4 regions of the Thermacetogenium phaeum DSM 12270 genome follow, and region 4 is predicted to be linked to each of the others. Evidence: riboswitches for the same ligand, from Rfam matches in the RefSeq annotation. Region 4 holds a riboswitch; each other region holds the start of a gene.
What was found. Region 4 has a riboswitch for molybdenum cofactor ahead of TPH_RS00615 (FecCD family ABC transporter permease). Riboswitches for the same ligand answer to the same signal wherever they lie in the genome.

Region 1 (5,682 bases), 550 kb from region 4:
TCGGCATGTAGAGGATGAAGCCGGTGATGATCTGGATGAGCAGAAGAGGGACGAAACCGGCGTACATCATCTTCTGGCCGGGGTTATATTTTTCCCCCCAGTCGGGAAGCTCATCGCTCAGGAAGAGGTAGTACTTCATCAGTTTAAACATGTTGGGAATATCCGCAAAGCGCGGCTTGAAGTTCCTGTAATCACCGCTCACGAAGGCGTAGTAGAGCCTTCCCACCAATCCGGCAATAACCGTGTACATAAAGATGAAGTGGAGCTTGCGGGCCACATTCATAGATGGAAAAATGTACGACCAGAACCCATCAGGCGTATGGATATAAAACCCGGTGGCCAGCAGCATGAAGATAGAGATGCAGTTCCACCAGTGAAAGAACCTGACCGCCAGCGTATGCCGATAAACCATTCTCTTCATTGTCTTCCCCCCTAGTAGACCCGGAACTTGCGAACATCCCGGTCCGGGGTAATCACATGCACTGCACAGGCAAGGCAGGGGTCAAAGGAGCGCACCACGCGCACCAGTTCGATCGGGTTGTTGGGGTCCTTAACGGGCGTCCCCACCAGCGCCTGTTCAATTGGCCCCGGCTGCCCCTTCTCGTCACGCGGCCCTCCGTTCCAGGTAGTCGGCACAACGGCGTTGTACTTTTCGATGCGCCCGCCTTTGATCTTGATCCAGTGCCCGAGGGCACCCCTTGCTGCTTCGGTAAGGCCGACACCTTCCGCTTCCCGGGGTACTTCGTGGGGAGTGCAGGTCGGTTCACCCGGCTGCAGCTGCTCAAGCCAGCCGGCCATGGCATGGGCCAGTTTTTTGCACTCCAGAGCTCTGGCGGCATGGCGTCCCATCACGGAGAAGGCCTTTTCCCCTAAACTTCTAATCTCTGGGTCTCCGGCAACCCACATCCGGGCGAGCGGCCCCACTTCATGGACCTTGCCGTCATAGCGCGGCGCCTTCATCCAGGAGTAAGCCCCTTCTTTCTTCGGTGCCGGGGTAATCACGCTTTCCGTGGGCTTCTTACCCCCGGTGTCATCCTCATACCAGGAGTATTTGACGTCCTCGGTGATCTTGTCGGGGTCAACTTCCCCGTCAACACCTTCGGTGTAGCGGCCGCGCTTGAAGAAGAGCTCACCGTCGTCATCCACGGGGAAGGCGCCGTAGGCCAGCATGTTCCCACAGCCCTTGCCTATCTCCAGCCAGTCCTGATAGACTTCGGCAATCGCCAAGACGTCGGGCACATAGACGTTCTCGATAAAAGATGTCAGCTCCGCCAGCCGGAACTTGAAATTGATGATCTTTTGGGCATCTACCGTTTCGGTGACGCCTCCCGGAACGATGGCGCGCTGTCCGGGTGCTCTCCCCCCGAAGATGGCCAGCATTTCATGCGCTTTTTTGCGCATTTCCAGAGCCTGCAGGTAGTGATTGACCGCGGCGCTGTTCACTGCTTCCGGAAGCCGGTAATCCCCCTCGTAGCGGGGAGCCAGCGGCAGAATGTTGTCCGGGGCCTTTACGTAGTCCAGTGCTGCCAGATGGTAAAAATGCAGTATGTGGGATTGGATGTAGTTGGCCCCCAGGATCAGGTTACGGATTATTCTTCCATTGCCAGGCGGTTTGATCCCGAAAGCATCGTCAAGGGCCAGGGTGGCTGCCGTGGCGTGGCCGATGGGGCAGACTCCGCAGATCCTCTGGACGATCTCCTGGGCGTCCCTGGGGTCGTGACCGCGCAGGATCAGCTCCACCCCGCGGAAAAGCGTGCCGCTGCTTTTAGCTTCGGTTACTTTTCCTCCCTCAACCTCCACTTCGATCTTCAGGTGCCCCTCGATCCTCGTTACCGGGTCGACGATGACTTTAGGCATTTTCCTTCACCTGCCCCTCCTCTTTTTTCCCGATCCTGCCTTTGGCTATATTGCCTATGAGATGGGCGCCTATCCCCGCCGCCACGGCCACCCCCAGGGCGCCGCCTACGGCGTCAGCGGTGGCGTTGATGTTGGGCAGATGAATGGGTTCCATCCTCTCATAGAAGGGAACGGCACAGCCGGGGAATCCCTTTTCCGTACAGGCAGTGCAGGGCGCCCCCGCTTTCAGGCACCAGCTGACCCCACCGTTCCACATCCTGTCGAAGCTGTCGCAGTGGGCCTGCGGCCCCTTGCAGCCGAGCTCCAGCAGGCAGCCCGGCTCGCTGAAGTTTTTAGCAAATATGCTGTTGTCGAAATACTGCCGCCGCGGGCAGTTGTCGTGGACGCACTTCCCGAAGAATACTTTTGGCCTCCCGAAGTCATCCAGCTCAGGCGCCTCTTTAAACAGCAACAGGTGTGCCAGCGTACCCACCACCCAGTCGGGATGCGGTGGGCATCCGGCCACGTTGATCACCTGGGTGCTGATTCCGGCCTCCTTGAAAACATCCCGCACGCCCTTACACCCGGTAGGATTGGGCTTGGCAGCGGGGATCCCCCCAAAAGCCGCACAGGTCCCAACGGCCAAAACGGCAGAAGCTTCGGCTCCCAGTTCCTTTACTCTCTCCAAAAAGGTGATCTCTTTTCCATCTCTTTCCCCTACAGTGCAGTAGATCCCTCCGTCCTTGGTGGGAACGGCTCCTTCCACAACCAGGTAATAGTTGCCAGCTTCTTTTGTATCATCGATCACCCTCATCGCCAGTTCACCGGCAGCTGCAGAAATGTTGGGATGGAACTTGAGATCAATGACTTCTGTCAGGATTTCCTTAACCCCCGGCTGAGTAGAATTCAGCAGTGAAATGGAGCATCCGGTACAGCTCGCACCCTGAATCCAGATCACCGGAGGGTTCCCCGCCGCAGGCAAGGATCTAGCCAGCTCCGGCAGTAGCAACTGGCTGAGCCCCGCGGCCGCCACCGAACCGGCGCAGAGCTTTAAAAATTCGCGGCGGTTGATCTCTCTCATATTAATCCCTCCTTGTTGAATCTTTTATCTAACGAAAACAAGACCATTAACAGAAACTTATCCCCCCTTCCCCTTAACACGCCGGAGTAGAATGTTTTTTCTGAATAAAAAAGCAGCGGGCAGTAATGCGGTAGAGGCGTAATGACAAACCACCGGTGCAGGTTTCTTCTCTTTACTGCACCCTTATGCTGCCCGCCGCAAATTTTTTTCTCTATGATTTTGCAGATTTTGCGGCAGGCCTCTCGAAAAAGCCGGGAAGGTTTATCAGCCAAAGAGCCGGATATCCCCCAGGAATAGCCGGCCCCCCAAACTTATCAGTTAATAGCATTATCCTGTTCACCCTTTCCGCAACGGGAGGCCTACCCGTTTCCGGACGAACCCTACCGACTCACCCGCCATAGCCAAAGCCACAGGCAAATGAATTCGGGGAACGTAATTAACGCACATCATGCGAGTAATGATAATTAATCCCGTCTGTTAATAATACTACATCGGTAGAGCAAATCCTTCCGGGAGCGCACCCTGTATACAGAATACTTTATCTGGCAACAAGTGCTGTAATTCCCATCCCAGTAGATTCTTCTCGCCCCCATAAAGCCCACCCAGAGAGGCCTGCTTTCAAACTCAATTAACCAGATTAACCGGCATTATCAGCAGCATCTTATATTTATGTTGCCCCCTTGCTCGCCGGTCTTTTGCCAGGTACCATTAATCAGTGCCGCCTAACCCTTCCCTTCTCTGGTGTGAACCGATAGCCCACTTTACTCTCCATCACCACCGCATCAGATTTCCCTATATAAAAACTCAATGCAACGACTACCGCCATCAGCTCCATATGCAAAAAGAATGCCAGGTTTCAGCAAAAACTTTCATTGCCGTCAGAACGGCAATGTCGCTGCGAAAATGCACTCCTCCGCCGAAGCTGCGTCTCAAAACAGGACGCCGTTTTTTCGAAAATGCATCTTCAACCAGACATCGGTCAAAAAGGATGGCGCCAAGAGGCCTTAAGGACAGAATGACAAGCCCCTTCCAGGAAGGTGGCTCCGAATTAGGCAAAAACGGCAAGGAAGGAAACCCCCTTGCCTTCGATTGCTTTTCTGCTGGTTAGGTGGCATGGGACTCTTTCAACCCACTGGCTCAGCAGACATGCCGGGCGCACAAAAAAAACAGTTCCCGATAGAGAACTGTCTTTTTTTGATATTCATGTGACCAAAAACTCTGGAACAAAAAGAGTGTTGCCAGCGTGGATTTTCAGAATTCGCTGCTATTTAACAAAATTCGGCTGGTACCCGGAACATCTGCGAGGAGGTAAACTAGCTCCTTTATGGAGACTGTTGAATAAATGGCTTCTTATAGAAACTTGTTGTTATTACATAACCTAAAATTAACCTAAAAATGGTATATGCCTGGTTTAATTCGCTGATAGGTATATGAAAAACTTTTTGAAACTTAATATATACAGGCGTTAAAGAAAGCATCAGTGCTGGGAGTCCAATAATACTTTGTCTCTCCATATTTAAACGCCATCGGCCTTCTTTTTTTTATGTTATTTATTATGTTTTCTATTCCAATCAAAGCGCCCAAGTACTAAATATAGAATAAAGGATATTACCAAATATCTTGTTGGTTTAAATGTTGTAGCAGTTTCTTGTTGTAGCTTTATTAATAAATACTGTGCGCCTAAAAGTAAGCGTAAAATAACCCCCACCTTGTGTTTGAGGTGGGGGCTTAAGCATTCCAATTAATTCATCCGGCAGGTAGGGGGTAAGGTTTCGGACCAGGGGAGGAGCCGGTCCAACGCCTCTTCATCCTGGGGGTCCAGGTTGGGAAGTTTTTCGAAGAGGTAAGTGAGATAGTGGAAGGGGTTTAACCCATTCTCCTTGGCCGTTTCTATGATACTGTAGACAATAGCGCTGGCCCTCGCACCCCGAGGGGTGTTGGCAAATAGCCAGTTCTTGCGGCCAATAACAAAGGGTTTTATAGAACGCTCGCTGCGGTTGTTATCAATTTCCAAACGCCCGTCTTGTAAAAAGGCCGTTAGCTTATCCCATTGGCCCAGGCAATAGTAAACCGCCTGCCCAAAGGTACTTTTGGGCAACACTTTCGCTTTCTGCTTCTTCAGCCATGCCAAAAAGTCCTCCAGCACGGGCCGGCTGCGCCCCTGCCGTATTTGATATCGTTCCTCCGGGGTTTTGTCTTTAAGCTCGCGCTCTATGGCAAAAAGCCTGTTGCAGAACTCCAGCCCCTCCCGGGCAGCCACTGCTTTGTTTCTTTTATCTTGCGGCAGGGCTTTTAAAGCTTCGTCAAACTTGCGCCGGGCATGGGCCCAGCAGCCCACCAGGGTGACCCCGGAAAGTCCATTGTAGCCGTCATAGCCGTCAACATGCAAATAGCCCTTAAAACCTGCCAGGAACCGGCGGGGGTGTTTGCCGGCCCGGGTGGTCTGGTAGTCGTAAAGGATAATCGGGGGACCGTCCCACCCGCTACGGTAAAGCCAGAGGAATGATTTGGTGGTAGGCTCCCTTCCCGGTTCATGAAGTACCTGTAATGTGGTTTCGTCGGCATGGAGAATGTCTCTTTTGAGGAGGTGTTCATGAAGACGGTCGTAAATAAGGGTTAAGTAGGTGTTAGCTCCATGAAGCACCCAGTTGGCCATGGTCTGCCGGGAAAGGTCTATCCCCAAACTTTTAAACTGCTGCTCCTGGCGGTAGAGGGGCAATCCTGCCCCGTATTTCTGGGTCATAATGTAGGCCATGAGGGAGGAC
Region 2 (5,682 bases), 300 kb from region 4:
CGCGTTCCGCTTCGGCCTGGGCGGCCATCGCCCGCTGCATGGTGGGCGGGAGCTCCACGTCCTTCACTTCCACGTTGCTGACCTTGATTCCCCAGGGCTCGGTGCCTTCGTCGATGATGTGCTGGAGGCGCTGGTTGATGGCGTCGCGCTTGGATAGAAGTTCGTCGAGCTCGGACTGGCCGAGGACGCTCCTCAGGGTGGTCTGAGAGAGCTGGGAGGTGGCCTTGACGAAGTCGAGGACCTTGATCACCGAGTCTACCGGGTTGACGACCCGGAAGTAGACGACGGCGTTGACCTTGACGGTGACGTTATCTTTGGTTATGACCTCCTGGGTGGGGACGTCCATGGTGATCACGCGCAGGTCAACCTTCTGCATCCTCTCGATCCCCGGGATGAGGAAGATGATCCCCGGCCCCCTGGCTCCGACGCAGCGCCCGAGGCGGAAGATGACACCCCTCTCGTATTCCTGGACGATGCGCAGGGAGGAGGCAATCAGCAGCAGAATAAGTATAACCAGTGGAAAATAACCCGGCATTGTGTTTTCCCGGCAGGCAGATATGCCCCCGGGATGGTCACCCCTTTCGTTTGTTTTATTATTATATTGCCTTGAAAATGCGTCGGCCTTCCATAGGTCGCTCGCCGGTTGAGCCGGCGGTTTGGTTTTTAACGTGCCGCCTGAGGGGCGGCGGTCTATGTCGGGTTCTCCGCCGGTCTACCGCTTCGCTCTTGATTGCAGGCCGGACAGGACGACGGCTCGCCTGCTGCGTTCGCCTTTTCACGCGGCGAAGGGAGGCAGCCCGCCGTCGGAAAAAAGGCTGCCTTGATCCCGGTGGCCGGATGTCACCCTAGGCTCGCCGCACCCGCAGGTTCAGTCCCTCCATGGCGGTGATCACCACCTTTTCGCCTGCCTTGATGGGGCCCTCTTCGGATACTGCCCGCCAGAGTTCGCCTTCGACGAAGACCAGGCCCTCCGGGAGCAGGTCCGAGCGGGCCGTTCCCATGCGCCCGATCAATCCTTCGCTTCCTGTGGTCACGGCTCTTTTCTGCCCCCGGACTACGGCTGTGACCAACAGCGCCACCAGGGCGGCGAACACCAGGGCGGTGGTGACGATCAGGGAGATGTTGATCCCTATTCCGGGAGGGCCGCCGCTGAAGAGAAGCAGCGATCCGGTGACGAAGGAAATCACTCCTCCGGCACCCAAGATCCCGTGGCTGGGCACGAAGGCCTCGGCGATGAAGAGCCCGAAAGCCAGAATGATCAAGAGCACTCCCCCCCAGTATGCGTCGAGTGTTCCCAGAGAATAGAGGCCGAGCAGCAGGGAAATGGCGCCGGCAACTCCGGGAAAGATCAGGCCGGGGTTGTAGATTTCCACCATCAGGCCGGCCATGCCTACCGTCATCAGGATGTAGGCCAGGTCCGGATTGCTCAGGGCGAGCAGGGTCTTTTCAACGGGGTTCATCGAGAGGTTGACGATGGGGGCGCCTTTCGTCCGGAGCTCCACCCGGGCGCCGCTGCTTAAGGTAACCGTCTTGCCGTCCAGCTGCCGGAGCAGGTCCTCGAGGTCTTGCGCTCGCAGGTCGATGAGGTTGAGCTTCAAGGCTTCGGCATCGGAGTAGGATTTGCTCTCCCGCACCGCCTGCTCCACGGCATCGGCGTTCTTCCCGCGCAGCTGGGCGATGGAGCGCGCCCAGGCGGCGGCGTCCTCGGTGATCTTTTGGCTGGGAATGTCCTGCTGCTGACCGTCGGAGGGGCCGATCCCGACCGGATGGGCGGCGCCGATCCGGCTTCCGGGGGCCATGGCGGCTACGTGGGCGGAAATGGTGATGAAGGTCCCTGCCGATCCCGCCCATCCCCCGGCCGGAGAGACGTAGACGATAACCGGGACCCGGGCGTTGAGGATGGTGGTGACAATCTCCTGGGTGGTGGTGTAGAGGCCGCCCGGGGTGCTGAGTTGAATGACGCAGGCCGTTGCCCCGAGGTTTTCGGCGTGGCGGATGACCCTTTCCAGGTACTTGGCGGTGATGGGAACGACAGCTCCATCGTAACCGGCTACCACCACGGGCGGGTTTCCCTCTACCGCCCGGACGGAAGGGAGCGGCGTCCCCAGGTTCAACAGAAGGGCCAGGAGGAGAATGCTGCCCAGGAGCGCTGCTCCCCGCTTTGCGGCGCGCAAATCGTTCATCTTTCCTCTCCTTTTCCAAGGTGATGAGCTTTTAAATTCTAAGAAGCGCTCATCTATTTTTATTCTACAATATCCTATTCTACAAGGCGAAGATGAACTCCTTTTATCTAAAGGCGGCGGAAATAAGTAACAGCCTTTCCGCCGCCGTGCTCCGGGATCAGCCGCCGCTGCCGGCTTTTCCGCTCCGCCCGGGATTTCTTCTTCGTATCCGGCCCTACCTCCACCGCCATGGGAGGTAAAAGGCCGGCGCTTAAAGAGGGCTTACCGCAATTCGTTTAAAAAAAGTGGTGATCGGGAGGCGATCACCACTTGAGCTTTTTACTGCATTCCGATTTCCTCTTCGCTCTTCCCGGCATCGGGGATGAAGAGCGGCTGGCCGTATTTGTCTACTCCGAAATCACCGATGATTCGCTGGGTTTCGGGGCTGATCATGAATTCCACAAACGCCTTGGCACCAGCGGCATTGACCTTGGGGAACTTTTCCGGGTTGACCTGCATCACGTGATAGATGTTGAGGAGCATCGGGTCCCCTTCCATCAGACTCGCCAGCTTGAGGTTGTCCTTCTGAGCGAGATAGGTTCCTCTGTCGGTGAGGGTGTAGGCGTTCTTCTCGGAGGCCAGGCGCAGGGTGTCCGCCATTCCGCTGCCGGCTTCCAGATACCAGTCGCCGGCGGGGGTCACACCTAATTTATCCCAGATGGCCTTTTCCTTCTTATGAGTGCCGGAGTCATCCCCCCGGGACACGAAGGTGAACCGGCCGTTCATGATCTTCTTAAAGGCCTCAGTTGCGTCCTTCTCTCCCTTGATCTGCGCCGGGTCGTCTGGCGGCCCCACGATGATGAAGTCGTTGTGCATCACCAGTTGGTAGTTGATCACGTCCCCGTTCTCGACCAGAGGCCGTTCCGATGCCGGAGCGTGGGTGAGGAGGACGTCCGCTTCGCCTTTTTTGCCCATTTCCAGGGCCTCTCCTGTGCCCCTGTCGATGGGCTTGACCCTGTACCCGGTTTTCTCCTCGAAGATGGGGATGAGTTCGTCCAGCAAGCCGGTGTCGACGGTGCTGGTGGTTGTGGCCAGGATGACATCCTTCTTTGCAGCGGCCTGTTCCTGCTGTTCACCGCAGCCGGCGGCAAAGGCCAGGATGGAGCAGAGGAACAGAAAAAGGATGCCGGTGGACAATCTTCTGTTCGGCTTCATTATCCAAAACTCCTTTCTTCTCCGGTGTGTTTTCCTCAATCAACTTTTTTGATTCTTCCTTTTGCGGGCGATGTCGTGCTTTAGTCTGTCTTTTTACCATACCCCCTTTTCTTTCTCTCCCGGAGGGGGAAGGAGCAGATAAAAAAAGCCAGGTACGGAAAGTACTCTGGCCCTGTCTTCGCTCTCCTTTCCGTGCCGGGAGGCGCGCTCGTTTCCGAAGCGCACCCAGTGGTCCTGCTGCCATAGCCCAAGAGGCCTTAGGAGGGAGGACTCGGAGAATGTCGTTTTTTCTTTATATTCGCCGTTGGATAAGGAAACCCTTTTTTTTGTCCAGGATGCGGTATCTGCTGAGAGGCGACCTGTCATCCTCGCTTCGCCTGTCCCGTTAGCCGGCCTTCCATAGGTCGCTGGTCGCTCGCCGGTCGACCGGCGGTTTTTTCATGCTCTGTTGGTGCCGCCGGAGGCGGCGTGAGGGTCTGCCCTGAAAATGCGTTTATCCTTGCGCTTGCCCCCGGACTTTCGGTTTAAATTGCCCTAAGACTTGTCGATAGATAAGCAGCCGACCGGCTCCTATGCGCCTTCCCTGCCGCAGAGTCGCCTATCTCGAGATCATATCTCGATTCGGCTGCTCGCTCTGCTCCTTCGTCATGGGCGGGTAACAACCTCCGTCAGGTCGCTGCGCCGGCAAGGATAAATCCTTTTTTCGTTCCTCTGTTAGGGCAGCCGCTGGCGGCATGGTAGTCTGCTGAGAATATTGCCATCTGTTCCGACCGGCAGGCAATCATGACGGCTGATACCGGCGGCCTTGCCGCCATTTTTCGTCAGATATTCTGGAGGTACATCGCCGGAAGGCCGGCCTCTCATATTTCCCATTCCCTTGCGAAAGAATAATGTAAGGGGTGATGCAGATGCCGGAAAAAAAGACAGTAAAAAAGAAAAAGGCAAAGAAGCCCGGGCCGCACGAACGGCTGAAGTGGGAAACCGCCCGGGAGCTCGGCCTCGACGATGACCTGGCCAAAGCCGGGGACGAACTTACCGTCAGAGAAGCGGGAAAGATCGGCGGCCAGATGGTGAGAAAGCTGATCAGGGCCGGCCAGAAGGCGCTGGCCGATGAACAACGAAAACAGACAGCAGCCGAAACGACCCCGGACAGCCCAGAAAAATAAATCAGACAGACCTGATGGCAGCCGCCTTCAGGTTATTTTTTATAAGCCCCATACCACTGCCCCCAGAGCTGTCCCGAAGCGAGCCGTCGTCCTGTCCGGCCTGGAATCAAGAGCGAAGCGGTAGACCGGCGGGTGAACTTGACGTATTTTCATGACAGGTATTCTAACGGTTAGCGGGTAGATGCCGGGAAGGGGGATGCGACTCTTGGTCTGTGATGGGACATAAAAAGGCCCTCCTTTTTACGGAGGGCCTTGTGGTTGGTTTCCGTATTAGTAATCCATGCCCATGCCGCCCGGCATCGAAGGAGGCGTGTTCTCCTTCTTCTGCGGAATTTCGGAGATGAGAGCCTCTGTCGTGAGAAGCATGGAAGCGATGGAGGCGGCGTTCTGGAGGGCGCTTCTGGTGACCTTCAAGGGATCGACAATGCCTTCCTTGACCATATCCACGTACTGCTCGGTCAGGGCATTAAAGCCGATGCCCGCTTTTTCGTTCTTGATCCGTTCGATGACGACCGAACCTTCGAGTCCGGCATTTTCGGCGATCTGGCGCAGCGGCTCCTCCAGGGCGCGGCGCACGATGCGGACGCCTACCAGCACATCCCCTTCGGCCTGAATCTCGTCCAGGGCCGGGATTACGTTCACCAGGCAGGTTCCTCCACCGGGAATGATGCCCTCTTCAACGGCCGCCCGGGTTGCGGAGAGGGCGTCTTCGATGCGGTGCTTTTTCTCCTTGAGCTCGGTTTCGGTAGCGGCGCCGACTTTAATGACAGCTACGCCGCCGGACAGCTTGGCGAGGCGCTCCTGCAGCTTCTCACGGTCGTAGTCGGATGTGGTTTCCTCGATCTGTGCCTTGATCTGGTTGACGCGCATCTTGATCTTGTCGCTTGCTCCGTAACCTTCAACAATGGTGGTCTTCTCCTTATTGATCTTGACCTTTTTCGCCCGCCCGAGCTTATCGATGTCCACATTCTCGAGCTTGAAGCCCATGTCCTCGGAGATGAATGTGCCGCCCGTGAGAATGGCGATATCCTCAAGCATTGCCTTGCGGCGGTCGCCGAACGCTGGGGCCTTAACCGCAGCGCAGTGGAGCACGCCCCGCAGTTTGTTGACGACGAGGGTGGCCAGGGCCTCGCCCTCCA
Region 3 (5,682 bases), 400 kb from region 4:
CGGAAGTGTTTCAAAAATCCGGCGCATCCATTCCCTGATGAAGTGGGTTAATATGGCAGGTGTCGTTGAGGCGACAGATGACGTAACGGTCGGGATGAAACTCGATGATGTTGACGGCGCAGGTGTCCTGCTTGATCTCCCAGAAGTGGGAGTTGTCCAGACCGAGGAAGGCCAGCAGCAGGATCTTGTTGATGACGCGGTGGCTGACGGCCACCACGTTCTGCCCCCTGTGGCGGGCGGCGATCTCCTCTAAAGCGGCCACCGCCCGCCGGCGGGCGTCATCCAGGCTCTCTCCACCTTCGAAGCGGACGGCGTGGGGCCGGGATACCCACTGCCAGTAAACATCCGGGTAGCACTCCCTGACCTCCTGATGGCTGAGGCCCTGCCAGCTCCCGTAATCCAGGTCGTTCAGTCCTTCAACGATGACGACCGGCAGCCCGTGCGGCCCGGCGATGATGCGCGCCGTCTCCCGCGCCCTGGAGAGGGGGCCGGCATAAACCGCTGCCAGCTGCACACCGGCCAGCGCCCGCGCCGTCAGCCGGGCCTGCTCGATCCCGCGCTCGCTTAATTCCACATCAATCCGACCCCGAAAAACCTCTTCCCGGTTCCACTTCGTTTCCCCATGCCGCACCAGGAACAGCCTCATGTCAAGACCTCCAGTCGTAAAGAGTATGGATATGCAGAATCCTCCAATTTGAGTGTATAGCAGCTGAAACGATCTGGCAATACCTGCTACCTGAACGGCCGGATCCGGGAAGAGTACCTCTCACCTCTTGCACCACAATAACACCGATATTATTAATGTCAGCGGAATTGCCGCTTACATGCCGAAACATCACCCGAAAGGCAGGGCAGCGGCTGTGGTGTATGAGCAGGCTAGCCCGATCCTTGCTGGCAATTTTTTGCTATGATAGCATGTTATCAGGATGAGCAGTATCCCTTCCAGGATGTGGATAACGTAGTCACTTTCCCGCCTCTTCCCGGCCTGGCGATCGACCTGGAAACCCTATTGTAAAGCCCTGGCCGGGTAAAGCACTTCCTTTCATTCACTAAAGTTCAGCGATGAGGTCGCCCATCCGGGAAATGTCATAGGTGCCCATCCCCTCCACCTCCCTGCGGAAATCCGGAGAATGGAGGATGGACAGAATCGCCCGGGCGAAGGGCTTATTCAGGTCCTCCCGGCGGATCACCAGGTCGTAGCGCTCCTTCTGCAGGGGGATAAAGTCGATCCCCTTCACCTGCCCGGCCACCGCCTCGGCACCGAGTCCCACATCGGCCTCTCCACGGGCGACACAGCTGGCCACCGCCAGATGGGTCATTTCCACCCGCTCGTAGCCCCGCACCAGGTGCCGGTCGAGGCCCAGCCTGCGCAGCTTTTCATCCAGCAGGACGCGGCAGCCGGAACCGGGCTCCCGATTGACAAACCGGATACCGGGTTTGACCAGGTCGGTCCAGCCGGTGATCCCCAGGGGGTTCCCCCCGGCCACATAAAACCCAGCGGTGCGGTAAACCAGGTTGTAGACGACAACCGGTTGGCCGGGGAGAATGCGCCTGATGTAAGGAATATTGTATTCGTCCGTGTCACCGTCCCAGAGGTGGCAGGTGGCCACATTCGCCCTGCGGTGATAAAGGGCGAACAGGCCGTTGCTGCTCCCGCTGTGGTTGCGCAGGCAGCTGCACCCTGGGAGCACCCTCTCCAGGTGCCTTTCCAGAATGTCCAGGACGGCATCCTGGCCGCAGATGATTACCGGCTCACGGGACGGGGCCAGGGGAGAGGGTGCTCCCGCGGCGGCCGGTCCCCCGCCGGTTGGCGGCGCTACCCCGGGAGCAGGCTGTACCCCTGAGAAATCATCCCGCGCCCTCCATTTAAAGGCCTCCAGGTCGGAGGCCTCTACCCGTACCTTACGCCCCACCCGGTAAGCTTTCAGTTCTCCCCGCTTGATCAGTTCGTAGACGGTATAGCGGGAGATCTTGAGGAGTTCGGCCACCTCTCTGGGGGTATAGGAAATATCACCCGGCATTTTCGTTACCCCGTTCACGTTTATTTTATGATTGATTTTAATTATACCAAATATTATAATAACATCTAATAATAGTTATATTAGTTTATGTTTGTTTGCGTTTGTTTATGTTTGGTGGAGATGTTGTTCCCCAGCTTCCTCCCCCGCAGCCGACCGGCCGTCGAGCCGGAATGCAGGAACCACTTCGCGGTGGCAGTGGGGAACGATGACAAGGGATGGAAATTATAAGTCAGGGCCGTCCCCTGTGACTCATTCAGACACTCCGAGCCGGACCGCCTAAACCGGCGGGCATGGCGGCCGGCCGCCAGGGTGTAGCTGGAAACGGCTGCGCCTCCCGTTTGGAAAGGAGTGAAGAACAATGCAGCATGTCTTTCTCTGACCAGCACGGTACTGCTGTCGTCGGAGCAGGCTCTTGCCCCGACAGCGCGGCTGGTCTTCTATTTTACCCTTGTCATGAATCCAGGAGATGCCGGCCACTCCAACCAGGGCATCCAGCAACAACAAAATTGCCACTGCCGGAGGAGGTCATTTCGCGGACGAGCTCAGGCCGCAGCCAGCCGGTTATGTGAAACCAGATATCACCGATACCCCCCGGATGCCTGTAACAGGAAGCCGTTCAAGCATCGTGGTCCATTCCCGGTACCAGGCCACCCTGCCGGTGATCGCCTTCATCCCTTCCTTTGCCTGGGGGCACTACCCCCGGCTCTCGGTGAGCTGCTCACCGTTCTGGTGGCCGAAATTACGGGAAATGGAGAAAGTGGCGTTTATTATAAGGCTAGCGTAACAAATAAAATAACAAAGGAGCGTGAACTTTATGAAAGCTCATTTTTTGAAAAAGCTGGCTGCAGAAGCGCTGTTGGCGCTGCTGGTGGTATTGGCGGCAACGGGATGTGGCCACCAGAGCGGCACCGGCAAGCCGAGCACCGGGGTGCCGCAGAAGCAGAAAGAAGTTATCGTCTCGGCAGCCATCAGCCTGAAGGACGCTCTGGAGCAAATCAAAAAGAATTACACCGAGAAATACCCGGAGGTGAAGCTGACCTGCAACCTGGGCTCCTCCGGCAGCCTGCAGAAACAGATCGAGCAGGGAGCCCCGGCCGACCTGTTCATTTCCGCCGGAGCCAGCCAGATGGACCAGCTGGCCGCCAAAGGGCTGATCGATACCGCCAGCAGGATTACCCTCTTGGGCAACGAGCTGGTACTGATAACTCCCCAAAACGGCCCTGAGATCAGGGATTTCAGTGATCTGGCCGGCCCGGCGGTAAAGAAGATCGCCCTCGGACTTCCGGATACAGTACCGGCCGGCAAGTACAGCCAGGAAACCCTGGTCAACCTGAAGCTGTGGGACCGATTGCAGCCCAAACTGGTCATGGCCAACAATGTGCGCCAGGTGCTCACCTATGTGGAAACCGGGGATGTGGACGCCGGCTTCGTCTACCGCTCCGATGTCCTGGCGGGTAAAAACATCCGTGTTGCTCTGACAGTACCGGACAACCTGCACAAACCCATCGTCTACCCGGCGGCGGTGCTGAAAAATGCCCGCCAGAAGGATGAGGCCAGGAAGTTCTTAAACTACCTCGCCTCACCGGAGGGGATGCAGGTCTTCGAAGAGTACGGCTTCAAGTCGGGAAAGAAGTAAGGAACATACGCTGGTTGTTGCCGCCGGGGGAGGTTTGAACATGCTTGATGAAAAAATCCTGATACCAGCACTTTTATCCCTCAGGGTTGCCGTGCTGGCAGTGGTGCTGGCCTTCATCGCCGGGGTACCCGTGGCCAGGTTGATGGCCGGCCGGGACTTTCCCGGCAAGGAGGTGGTTGAGGCAGTCCTCACCCTCCCCCTGGTACTCCCACCTACAGTGGTGGGGTTCGGTCTCCTCTTCCTCTTCGGCAAGCACGGCCCCCTGGGCCTGCTACTGGAAAAGTTATGGGGAGTATCGGTGGTCTTCAACTGGTGGGGGGCGGTGGTGGCATCTACAGTGGTGGCCTTCCCCCTCCTCTACCAGACTGTCCGGGCGTCCTTCCAGTCGGTGGACCGGAACCTGGAAAACGCCGCCCGCACCCTGGGGGCCGGGGAATGGCGGGTCTTCTGGACCATCAGCCTACCCCTGGCCTGGCCGGGGCTGGTGGCAGGGACGGTGATGGCCTTCGCCCGAGCCCTGGGGGAATTCGGGGCAACCTTAATGATCGCCGGCAACATCCCCGGCCGGACCCAGACGGTGCCCCTGGCCATCTACGCCGCCACCGAGTCCGGAGAAAACCGCATCGCCCTGGTCCTGGTGGGGATCATGACCCTCCTCAGTTTCGTCTTTATCCTGGGGGTCAACCTCTGGAGCAGGCACAGGTTAAAGCGCTGGACCATAAAAGAGAAACTGCCCCGGAGCTGAGCCATCCCCGGCTGGGATATACCGCTCGGAACAGCCGAAGCAAGCCGTTTTCCTGCCCGGACAAGGTCAGAAACAGGTTCTGATAATCCTGTTCAGACCAGTCAAAAAAGCTTATTTCCCAAGGAATAGGGTGACTGCTTATGGAAAATCTCTTGACCGTAACCATTGACAAGCAACTCCCCTCCTTCCGCCTCCGGTTGAATCTCCGGGTCCTGAATGAGTTTCTGGTGGTGGTTGGGCCCTCTGGGGCCGGAAAAACCACTTTTCTGCAGTGTCTCTCGGGGCTGCAGAGGCCGGAGCGGGGAGAGATCGTATTGAATGGTCGGGTGCTCTTTTCGAGCGCCAACAGGATCAATCTTCCTCCCAGGCTCCGCCAGGTAGGATACGTCTTCCAGGATTACGCCCTGTTCCCCCACCTGACCGTGGAGCAGAACGCCGCCTACGGTATGAAAAAGCGGCGGAACGGTCTGGAGGTACAGGAGATGCTGGAAATGCTGCAGATCAGCCATCTGGCCAAGCGCTACCCGGGACAGATCTCAGGCGGCGAACAGCAGCGTACCGCCCTGGCCCGGGCGCTCCTGGCCGACCCGAAACTCCTGCTCCTGGATGAGCCCCTCTCCGCCCTGGATCACGAAACCAGGATCAAGCTGCGGGGAGAGCTAAAGACCCTGCAGCGGCGCTGGGACATCCCCTTCATTCTGGTCACCCACGACCCGGAAGAGGCAGCCGTCCTGGGGGACCGGGTGGTGCGTCTGGAAAGGGGAGAGGTGGTTTGGATCTCCACCACCAGGAAACGCCCTGACTGTACAATCAGGCATGGATAGAAAAAATCCGCCCACGCTGAATTATTCTTCAGGGACCTCCTCCTAAAGGAGGTGGGCTTCCTCTTTCATTAAGAAAAGCTTACGCGGAGGTAGGGGTTGCTCCCCAGTATCCGCACAGCGGCCTCCCTCTCCGGAGGCTTGAGCTCGGGCGGGTCCAGCCCTGCGGCCTGATTGGGGCTCAGGCCAAGCCCTTTCCTCAGAATGACAAGTGCGGCGTTTACGTCCCTGTCGCCTTTCCATCCGCACTCGCACTCAATTACCCAGGGGAATTCGTTCCCCTCTACTTTATCGTGAAATACAGCATAATTACTCTCAAATCTGCTCCGGCTGGTTCCCGTCGTTGAAGATGCCGTCCCGGACGAGTGCCATGCCCGCTTCAGGCCAGCTCCAGGCGAATATAAGCATCACGAAATCAACCCCGAAGGGAAAGGCGTGCGATGGAATTCCCTTGTTCCG
Region 4 (5,682 bases):
CCATGAGGCAGCCGGGAAAAGGCCCGTGGGCATTCGTCATCTTCGATTCCAAGTGGCCGGAAGAGGTTGCGGCGAGTCTCCCGATAGGGGGCGGCATGTTCTGGGATTCCATGGGCCGGCTCGTCGGCCAGAAGTGGACACCGGATGCCGACCGCAAGACCATTGAGGGCTATATCGAAGGGGGCAAGATCGGCTGGATGGCCGATACTATTGAGGAGCTTGCCGGGAAGATCGGGGTTCCTGCTGAGAATCTCAAAGCCACCGTGGAGCGCTACAATGAGCTTGCCAGAGCTAAAAACGACGTCGACTTCGGCAAGCGCTCCGAGCTGTTGACGACGATCGAAAAGCCGCCTTATTATGCCCTCAAATTCGGAGGCGCCCTCCTGGTGGTTACGGGAGGCCTGAACGTGGACGTCAAGTTGCGGGTCCTAGATAAAGATCATAACCCGATTCCCGGGCTTTACGCAGTCGGCAACGTTTCAGGTGGTCTATACGGTGTAGACTATCCGACCACGATCCCCGGCAACAGCCATGGGAGAGCGCTCACCTGGGGTTATTTGGTCGGATCTACGGTGATGGAAGGGTAAAAATGAGAGCAGCCCGCTTTAAAGAATAGAGGAAGTCTTTAAAAGCGACGCCGATCTGGCGAAAATAACTTCGAAATAAACAGAAAGGTGGCTTTCGGCCATCCTTGTTGGAAGGGGATGTAGATTGGCTGTGGAAGTGAAAAATAGCGAAAGTCAGGCAAAGAAAAGAGCATTTCTAACGCCGAAAAGGATCCTGATAGTTGTTGGTGTAGTGCTGGCTTTGGGTGTGGTCGGAGCGATCGCCTTGAATCAGCTCAGCAAAAACCCGGCATTTTGCGGCACCTGCCATATCATCAAGCCGTACTATGAGAGCTGGAAGAACAGCAACCTGCTCGCCAACAAACACGCCGCTCAGGGTGTCGAGTGTCTGGACTGCCACCACAAGAGCTATCTGGAAAAAGCCCAGGAGGGCATCAACTACATAACGGGCAACTACTCGGAGCCGCTGGAGAAGTTGACGTTCACGAGGGAGCAGTGCCTGGAGTGCCACGAAGAGGATTATGAGCAGGCGGTGGCTGCCACCGAATTTGAGGAATCAAACCCTCACGATTCTCACATGGGCGAGATAGAGTGCACCCAGTGCCATCAGATGCACGACAAATCCAAGGTGATGTGCTCCCAGTGCCACACCTTTAGCTGGTTCGAAGAACTCGATGACAGCTGGGAGATTGAAAGCTGAGGCAGGGCGTCAAAGCCGGAGCTCAAGCCCTCCAAAACCAGAAGTCTAAAATTTAAAAGCCAGTCTCTTTTTGGGCTGGCTTTTTTTATTTTGAAACACCCCCTTAACTCTCGTAGCCGCGCCTTAAACCGCCGGAATCCGGTTGATATCAGGTTTTTTCGAGAGAGGGTGGAGACCATCCTGGCTGGCATGTTTATTGCTATAAATAATAGGCGATTGAAGGTGTTGCTCCGGCGGAAGATTACCGGCGAGTGGCGGTTTGCTGGTAAGTAAAGATCTCTGACATTGATAATTTCATAATGATACTGTATCTCCGAGTCGTTATTGCCTAAAGACGCGCCGGCGTCCATGGCATTTCGACCTGGGCAACCACGGGGTATATTGAGAAATCGATATGCCTACCATGTTTGTAAAGGAGATTCAGGGATTTGGGAAGATATCCTGGTGTCCTTTACACCAGGATTTTTTGTTCCAGGAGGCTTTTTTGAATGCAACCTGTCCTTTTGTGCAGAATAATGCGGCTCAAGACGACAACCGTCTGGTGGAATTATTTGCTGCTGTTCATAACGCTGCTGGCACTGATATTTATTTCACTGCTTTTAGGAAGATATCCGATTACACCCGAACAGATCGTAGGGATTCTGAAAGCCGAACTGTTTTTTAGCGATCGGGCTGTACCTGATACGGTGAGCACCGTCTTTATGGAGATACGCCTGCCGCGGATTATAGCTGCCCTGCTGATTGGAGCGGCATTATCCGTTTCGGGAGCTGTCTACCAGGGGACCTTTAAGAACCCGATGGTATCCCCGGACATACTGGGGGCGTCGGCGGGAGCGGGTTTTGGGGCTGCCCTGGCGATCCTTTGCTCATGGGGCATGAAAGGAATTCACATTGCCTCCTTCGTCTGCGGACTGCTGGCCGTATTCCTGACCTATTTTATAAGCACCCGGATCAAGAGCGGGGATTCGAGTCTGATACTGGTGCTCACAGGAATTTTTGTGGGGACGGTTTTCTCCTCCCTGATCTCCTTGTTCAAAGCCGTAGCCGACCCCTACAATAAGCTCCCTGCAATCACATACTGGCTGATGGGAAGCCTGGTATCGATAAAGTGGAGCAGCATAAAACTGATGATCTTACCCGTACTCACAAGCTCCATAGTGCTGTACCTGGTCCGCTGGCACTTAAACATAATCTCTTTTGGGGACGAAGAGGCACAGGCGCTGGGAGTGGACACGGGCAAGTTAAGGATAATCGTTATCCTGTGCGCCACCCTGTTAACCACCTCGGCGGTTTCGGTCAGCGGGATGATCGGCTGGGTGGGACTGGTCATACCCCATCTGGCCAGAGCCCTTATAGGGCCGGACTACCAGAACCTGTTGCCGGTCTCAATCTTAGTAGGGGGCTCCTTTCTCCTGCTGGTGGACACCATGGCTCGCTCCTTACTGCCGATGGAAATACCCTTGGGCATCTTAACCTCATTAATAGGAGCGCCATTTTTCCTATACCTATTAACAAAAACAAGGAAGGGTTGGAGATGAAACTAAAACTGCAGGACCTTGCCTTTGCGTATGAAAAGAACAACGAAGTGCTGCGCGGCGTGACCCTGGAAGTAGAATCAGGAGAAGTCCTCTGTCTGTTAGGTCCAAACGGAGCCGGGAAGACGACCCTCTTTAAAAGCATCTTGGGCTTACTGAAGCCGTCGAAGGGGAAAGTACTCATTGACGGCAAAGACGTTCGCGATTACCCCCGAAAAGAACTGGCGCATTACCTGGGCTATGTACCGCAGAACCACATACCGCCGTTCCCCTTCCGGGTGCTCGAAGTGGTACTCATGGGGAGGACGGCCCACATCAACAACTTTGCCGTGCCTTCGACCGTAGACGTCGAAATCGCCCGGGAAGCCATGAGGCGCTTGAACATCGGCCACCTGGAAAACAGAAACTACGCTGAAATAAGCGGAGGCGAGAGGCAGTTGGTCCTGATTGCCCGTGCTTTGGCCCAAAAGCCGGGGATTCTGGTTTTGGACGAACCCACATCCAACCTGGATTTCGGAAATCAGCTGCGCATCCTAAGACACATCAAAAGATTGGCCGAAAGCGGACTGACCGTAGTGATGTCCTCCCACTTTCCCGAACACGCCTTCTATTGCGGCAGCAAAGTGGCGGTAATGCAAAAGGGGCGGATTATCCATGTGGGCAGGCCGGAGGAGGTGATCACCGGACAAAATCTAAAGGAAATTTACGGAGTCGAGGTTGAGGTTGCCGAAATAGAAAGGAAAGGGATCAACTACCGGGTATGCATTCCTTCGGTTGTCTAAAGCCCCGAGCAGGCGCAAGCGCAGCAGGATTGCGTCTGGCGGCCGGACGAACTTTTGAGAATTAATTGCAAGGGATGTGAGATCGAATGATGAAAAAGATAATTGCCGTTCTTTGCTGTCTGGTTATTATCTTATCGGCCGCAGGATGCGGTGAAAAGACAGGAAACGGGAACAGCAGTGCCGGCAGCGAGGAAAATGTCAGTGTGGTTGACATGGCCGGGCGAACGGTAACTGTTCCCAAGAAAATAAACAAGGTGTTTTCGACTTCTGCAGCCGGCGCTATTTTTATCTATTCTCTGGCACCGGAGAAGCTGGCAGGATGGAATAACGAACTGCGTGAGGTCGAAAAAAAGTACATCCTTCCTGAGTACCGGGAGCTGCCGGTGTTAGGGACGTGGAAAGGAACCAATTTTACCGGGAGCATAGAGGAACTGATGAAGGTTGCCCCTGATGTCATCATCAGTATGGGCGATGTGAGCCCCAAGTATACAGCAGATGCTGAAGAAATAGAAAAACGCTTGGGGATACCGGTAATAATGGTTGACGGGAGCCTCAAGAACCTGGATCAAGCGTACGAATTTGTAGGAAAACTGCTGGGTGAAGAAAGCAGGGCTCAAAAGCTGGCGGAATACTGCAGCCACACCTATGCGGAAATCGATCGCTGGCTTCAAAAGCTGCCCGAAAACGAACGCGTGCGCCTCTATTATGCCGAAGGGCCGACCGGATTGGAGACCGACATCAAAGGGACGGTCAATTCAGAGGCCATTGACCTCGCCGGAGCGGTTAACGTGGCTACTTCCGGCTTAGATGAAAACGTCCGCCGGATCCAGGTTTCTATCGAACAAATATTGACGTGGGATCCAGAAGTGATCATCATCAGCACCGATGCCGATGCCAAGCACGAAGTTTATAATACCATTCTCACGAGCGGCGAATGGAAAGGTGTCAGGGCGGTGCAAAACCAAAAGGTCTACGAAATTCCCTGCGAACCCTACGACTGGATCAGCCGGCCTCCCTCAATATTTAGAATACTCGGCGTGAAGTGGCTGGCGAACCTCTTGTACCCTGATCTGTACGAAGTAGACCTGATCGAAGAAACCAAACAATTCTATAAGGAGTTTTTCCATTATGAACTGACCGACCAAGAGGCGGCAAAACTGCTGAATCCGGTTGTTTAGAACTGCGGCTTGTGTGGTGGCAGTGCTATGAAAAATGTGTTTTTGACCGGAGAGAGGAAAATCGGCAAGAGCACCATCATCAAGAAAGCGCTGGAGGCCTTTAAGGGATCTCTGGGTGGGTTCAAAACAGCACCCTGCTTCCTGGGAGACGGGTCAAAAAGGTATACCATTGAAGGCTTGAACCCGATTTTCCGGGGAGAAGCCCGGTGGATCTGCGTTGATAACGGTGAAGGCAGAATGATCGGCCTGGCCGGGACTTTTGAAGATTATGGTGTTCGCATCCTAAAGCACAGCCTGAAAGAAAGGCCTGACCTGGTCATCATGGACGAACTCGGCTTGTTTGAATCGGAAGCCATTAATTTCCAAGAGCATGTTTTCGACCTGCTGGGATCGCCGCTTCCTGTGCTGGGAGTGCTCAAAGCCGCAAGCAGCTCCTTCCTGAACGAAATCAGAAACAGGCGGGATGTGATCATTCTTCCTGTCACCGGGGAAAATCGTGACCTACTGGCCGAGAAAGTGGCGGGGTGGCTGCAGGACTTATAAAGAGAAGACGAGTCTCATTTTGAAACCGGGTGTTGCAGACCGGGCCGGCACCTGTAAACTGAACGCCGGTGTGATCTTGTTAGCGGTGTTGTGGCGTTGAGGATTTCACCGTCGGATGGCATGATATTTGCTATACTACTTTTTTAACTTCAGAGAGATCAGATCAGCTCAACGGAAAGGGGCGCAGATAAGTTGTTAGCAAGCGATATCAGGCGAATCGTGGATAGGGCAAGGGCAGGAAAGCAGCTTGGTCCCGATGAAATCGGAGAATTGTTTTCTGTCCCCCTGGTTTCAGAGGAAGCGTATTATATACAGTATGTCGGTCGTGAAATGAGCCGGGAGGCTTCCGGCGGTAAGGCGGAAATCCACGCCCAGATC

Region 1: it holds a riboswitch for molybdenum cofactor, as region 4 does, so the genes downstream of both, TPH_RS03220 (hydrogenase small subunit) here and TPH_RS00615 (FecCD family ABC transporter permease) in region 4, are expected to answer to the same signal.
Region 2: it holds a riboswitch for molybdenum cofactor, as region 4 does, so the genes downstream of both, TPH_RS02020 (substrate-binding domain-containing protein) here and TPH_RS00615 (FecCD family ABC transporter permease) in region 4, are expected to answer to the same signal.
Region 3: it holds a riboswitch for molybdenum cofactor, as region 4 does, so the genes downstream of both, TPH_RS13095 (hypothetical protein) here and TPH_RS00615 (FecCD family ABC transporter permease) in region 4, are expected to answer to the same signal.

What each region holds. Positions count from the first base shown of each region.
Region 1 covers NC_018870.1:655,882-661,563, reverse strand. The annotation lists gene cybH (Ni/Fe-hydrogenase, b-type cytochrome subunit) at 1-421, opposite strand, end outside; gene TPH_RS03225 (nickel-dependent hydrogenase large subunit) at 433-1,857, opposite strand; gene TPH_RS03220 (hydrogenase small subunit) at 1,850-2,917, opposite strand; molybdenum cofactor riboswitch at 3,240-3,358, opposite strand; partial or broken gene tnpC (IS66 family transposase) at 4,659-5,682, opposite strand, start outside.
Region 2 covers NC_018870.1:407,537-413,218, forward strand. The annotation lists gene TPH_RS02010 (slipin family protein) at 1-535, opposite strand, end outside; gene TPH_RS16155 (hypothetical protein) at 693-824, shown strand; gene TPH_RS02015 (NfeD family protein) at 846-2,183, opposite strand; gene TPH_RS02020 (substrate-binding domain-containing protein) at 2,502-3,377, opposite strand; molybdenum cofactor riboswitch at 3,545-3,666, opposite strand; gene TPH_RS02030 (alpha/beta-type small acid-soluble spore protein) at 4,286-4,543, shown strand; gene groL (chaperonin GroEL) at 4,814-5,682, opposite strand, start outside.
Region 3 covers NC_018870.1:2,651,176-2,656,857, forward strand. The annotation lists gene TPH_RS13085 (histidine phosphatase family protein) at 11-646, opposite strand; gene TPH_RS13090 (helix-turn-helix transcriptional regulator) at 1,050-2,021, opposite strand; molybdenum cofactor riboswitch at 2,270-2,386, shown strand; gene TPH_RS13095 (hypothetical protein) at 2,488-2,805, shown strand; gene modA (molybdate ABC transporter substrate-binding protein) at 2,836-3,657, shown strand; gene modB (molybdate ABC transporter permease subunit) at 3,698-4,402, shown strand; gene TPH_RS13110 (ATP-binding cassette domain-containing protein) at 4,543-5,226, shown strand.
Region 4 covers NC_018870.1:109,445-115,126, forward strand. The annotation lists gene TPH_RS00605 (FAD-dependent oxidoreductase) at 1-587, shown strand, start outside; gene TPH_RS00610 (cytochrome c3 family protein) at 718-1,266, shown strand; molybdenum cofactor riboswitch at 1,566-1,700, shown strand; gene TPH_RS00615 (FecCD family ABC transporter permease) at 1,755-2,804, shown strand; gene TPH_RS00620 (ABC transporter ATP-binding protein) at 2,801-3,583, shown strand; gene TPH_RS00625 (ABC transporter substrate-binding protein) at 3,670-4,761, shown strand; gene TPH_RS00630 (nucleotide kinase) at 4,789-5,304, shown strand; gene TPH_RS00635 (radical SAM protein) at 5,497-5,682, shown strand, end outside.